Regions from separate parts of the Limosilactobacillus oris genome, predicted to be linked through region 1. Evidence: predicted binding sites of a transcription regulator. Region 1 holds the regulator's gene; the other holds the start of a gene.
The links. Region 1 encodes CtsR, which represses protease genes until heat stress. Its sites were predicted from a motif close to TTGGTCAAAAAAGGTCAAANA; they were not measured.
Positions count from the first base shown of each region.

Region 2: N4599_RS09295 (ATP-dependent Clp protease ATP-binding subunit) is a predicted target of CtsR. The motif match lies at 846-866, and genes of this name have one in related genera.

Region 1 is NZ_CP104398.1:931,250-933,443, reverse strand. Features, by position in the region: gene adhP (alcohol dehydrogenase AdhP) at 1-546, shown strand, start outside; gene N4599_RS04845 (CtsR family transcriptional regulator) at 689-1,156, shown strand; gene N4599_RS04840 (ATP-dependent Clp protease ATP-binding subunit) at 1,172-2,194, shown strand, end outside.
Region 2 is NZ_CP104398.1:1,886,363-1,888,556, reverse strand. Features, by position in the region: gene ptsP (phosphoenolpyruvate--protein phosphotransferase) at 1-66, opposite strand, end outside; gene N4599_RS09305 (phosphocarrier protein HPr) at 66-332, opposite strand; gene N4599_RS09300 (hypothetical protein) at 451-636, opposite strand; gene N4599_RS09295 (ATP-dependent Clp protease ATP-binding subunit) at 904-2,194, shown strand, end outside.

The DNA.
Region 1 (2,194 bases):
GACATCAAGCCTGGTCAATGGGTATCAATCGTTGGTGCCGGTGGTCTGGGTAACCTGGGGATTCAATTTGCCCACAACGTCTTTGGTGCCCACGTTATCGCCGTTGATGGTAACGAAGACAAGCTGAAGGCTGCTAAGGAAAACGGTGCTGAAATCTGCATCAACCGTCACGATGACAATGTTGACGAACAGATTCAAGAAAAGGTTGGCGGGGTTCACGCTGCAGTTGTTACTGCCGTTACGACCGCAGCCTTTGACCAAGCAGTTAACTCCCTGCGCCCAGATGGCAAGTTAGTTGCCGTTGCCCTTCCACAAGGTGACATGAAGCTGAACATTGCCAAGACTGTTCTGGACGGCATCATCGTTGCCGGTTCTCTGGTTGGTACTCGTCAAGACCTAGCTGAGTGCTTCCAATTCGGTGCTGAAGGCAAGGTTCACCCAATCGTTAAGACCCGGAAACTTTCCGAAATCAATGACATGATCCAAGAATTAAAGGACAACAAGGTTGTTGGTCGGAACGTTGTTGACTTCTCCCTCGAAAAGTAATTACAGTTAATTAGGTTAATCAGAAAACAGGATTGTAGCGAGGCTGCAGTCCTGTTTTCTTATACGAGCACTTTGGATGGGCAAAAAATACAAATTATGATAAAATAATGGTCAGTATTAGTCAGATAACGGAGGGTGAATGATGGAGAATAAGAGTATCTCAGATATTATTGAAGCTTACTTGAAAGAAATTCTGGGCGACTCTGCTCAGATTGAGATTCGCCGTTCCGAGATTGCAAACCACTTTGACGTGGTTCCGTCCCAGATCAACTATGTCATCAAGACCCGGTTTACCATTCAAAATGGTTACCTCGTCAAGAGCAAGCGTGGCGGCGGTGGTTATATCCGGATTGAGCGTGTTAATTTACTTGATAACATTGACGTGTTAAACTCATTAATCCAAACAATTGGCGACTCAATTCGAGAACGTGATGCGTTTGCCATCGTTCAGACCCTTTACGATGAAAAGGTCATCACCCAGCGCGAGGGTGACTTGATGCTTGTGGCACTTGCTAAGCAGACACTGGACGTTGGCGATACCGATATTGAAGCCCGGTTAAGAGCACGCGTGTTGATTTCGCTACTGAATCGATTACGGTATGAAAGTTAGAAGGGATGATTGCTAATGGATAACATGTTTACTCCTAGTGCTAAGCATGTCTTAATGATTGCCCATGAACAAGCTAAATACTTTAAACACCAAGCAGTGGGGACTGAACACCTCTTGCTCGCGTTGGCAATGGATAAGGATGGGATTGCCAACAAGATTTTTGAGCAGTTTTCAATTACCAGTGATGATATTCGTGAAGAGATTGAACGGCTAATTGGTTACGGAACGCTTGACCAGCTCGGCCCAGCTGACTACCTGCCATATTCACCGAAAGCTAAGCAGGTCTTGGCCCTGGCTGGTCAGGAGGCCCAGCAGATGCACTCCCTCAAAATTGGGACTGAACACCTGCTGCTGGCGCTGATTGCGGATGAGAGTGTCCTGTCTTCGCGGATTCTCTTTAGCCTAGATGTTTTGCCCCGTCAGGTTCGGAAGGTGACCCTGCGGCGGTTAGGAGTAGCGGAAAGCCAGCTCCGGCGTCAAACCAACCGTCAGGGAAACAACCGCAAGAGTGGTACACCGACCCTTGATAAGCTGGCTCGGGACATGACCCAGATGGCGCGGAACCAGCAGCTGGATCCTGTCGTCGGGCGTGATGCTGAAATTCGGCGGACGATTCAGATCCTCAGTCGCCGGACCAAGAATAACCCGGTGCTGATTGGTGAGCCGGGAGTAGGGAAGACCGCTATTGCTGAAGGCCTAGCCCAAGAGATGGTGGCCGGAACGGTTCCAGCTGAGCTGGCTAATAAGCGGCTGATGGTCCTCGATATGGGTTCGTTGGTCGCGGGCACTAAGTACCGGGGCGAATTCGAAAACCGTCTCAAAAAGGTGATTGACGAAATCCAGGCGGACGGGCACGTCATCCTCTTTATTGACGAGCTGCATACGCTGATTGGAGCCGGGGGTGCTGAGGGGGCCATTGACGCCTCCAACATCTTGAAGCCGGCTTTAGCCCGGGGAGAACTGCAAACAATCGGGGCGACTACCCTTGACGAGTACCAAAAGTACATTGAATCTGACGCAGCTCTGGAACGGCGGTTT
Region 2 (2,194 bases), 960 kb from region 1:
TAACAGGTAGGCAGGAGCAATTGCAATCCCGTTGCTCGCTGCCAACCCATTTAGCAGTAAAGACATTAGTCAGTCAATCCTTCCTTCTTCATTGTTTCAGCAACGGCATCCAGGGCTTCCTTTTCGTCATCCCCACTTGCGGTGATGGTAACGTTGGCGTTTTGGCCCACACCAAGTGACATTACACCCATGATGGACTTCAGGTTAACGCTCTTGCCCTCGTATGACAGGGTAACGTCTGAAGCAAACTTGGAAGCAGCTTGTACCAAGATCGTTGCTGGACGTGCGTGGATACCAGTTTCAGCAGTAATAGTAAAATCGCGTTTTTCCATTATTAATCAGTCTCCTTCGAGCAGATTTACTTTTATCAGTGATTATTCTACCACCGATACACCTCGATAGATATATTTTAGCAATTGTAAGCGGTAAATACAAGCGAGTCCGGGGCACTTATCGCTTTACCAACCGGTAGATGATTTTACCGCCAATGTGCGCCTTCCCCACAATTTGGGTCCGGTAGGGATATGAGTGGTAGACCGGCTGAAATTCCTGAAACTGCTCTGGTCCAATTTCAAACTGGTCGATTTTCCCTGCCCGCAAGTCGTCGAGGAGCTGTTGATAATCTTGTTCTGCCATCTTCTCGCCTCCATTTTTCTTCTATTATACACGACCCCTGAGTGACCCTCTTTAGCAAACTCACTTGAAGAGTGCTAAAATAATGCTAAATCAGCTGCTTTTCCTGATTAGAAAGGCCATATCACCTCTGCAATCAAGCAGGCGGTATTTTTTAGCCAGGTCGAGACACTTGACTTGCGCTGTAATAAAAAGTAAGTATAATATAATCAATAGTCAAGAATGGTCAAACATTTTTTGCCATGATTTTATCAAGGAGGTATTTACCTGATGCTCTGTCAAAATTGTCATCAAAATCCCGCATCAATCCACCTACAAATGAACTTTAATGGTCAGCGGGTGCAAATTGACCTCTGCCAACAATGCTACCAAAAATTACAAAATCTCCAAACTAATCTGATGAACGGAGGTAACGGAATGAATAACTTTAACTTTGGAAGTCTCGAAGACTTTATGAACGCAATGAACGATATGCAAAGCCAGGCGGCCGGCCAGAATGGTCAAGCCGCTGGTCCCCAGGGGCAACAAGCCGGCGGGCGGCGTGGCGGTAAGGGCATCCTCGGCCAATACGGGATCAACCTTACTGAAATGGCGCGCCAGGGTAAAATTGACCCGGTAATCGGCCGGGACAACGAAATTAAACGGGTCATTGAAATTTTAAACCGGCGGACCAAGAATAACCCGGTCCTAATCGGTGAAGCCGGGGTTGGTAAGACCGCCGTAGTTGAAGGCCTCGCCCAGGCCATCGTTTCCGGCCAAGTTCCTGAAAAGCTGGCTAATAAGGAAATCATCCGTTTAGACGTTGTATCCTTAGTTCAAGGGACCGGAATTCGGGGCCAATTTGAAAAGCGGATGCAGCAATTAATGGAAGAAGTTCGCAAAAACAAGAACATCATCCTCTTCATTGATGAAATCCATGAAATTATGGGTGCCGGAAATGCCGAGGGCGGCATGGACGCTGGCAACGTTTTGAAGCCGGCCCTCGCCCGTGGCGACTTCCAATTAGTCGGCGCGACGACCCTGAATGAATACCGGAAGATTGAAAAGGACGCAGCCCTCGCCCGCCGGTTCCAACCGGTCGAAGTCGACGAACCATCCGTGGACGAAACCATCAAAATCTTGAATGGAATCAAGGCCCGCTACCAGGACTACCACCACGTCAAGTACACCGACAAAGCGGTCGTTGCCGCTGCCAAGCTCTCTGACCGCTACATCCAGGACCGCTTCCTGCCGGACAAGGCGATCGACCTCCTAGACGAAGCTGGCTCGCGCAAGAACCTGACCCTGAAGACGGCCGACCCGAACATGATTGAAAACGAGATTCACACGGCCGAAGCGCACAAGCAGCAAGCCGTTGACAACCAGGACTACGAGAAGGCCGCCTTCTACCGGGACCAAGTTACCCGACTGGAAAAGGCTAAGAAGGATGCCGAAGAAAACCACACTGAGGAGTCCGCAACGGTTACTGCTCAGGATATGCAAAAGATTGTCGAGGAAAAGACCAACATCCCCGTTGGTGACCTCCAGCAGCAGGAAGAAAACCAGCTACGGGACCTCGATA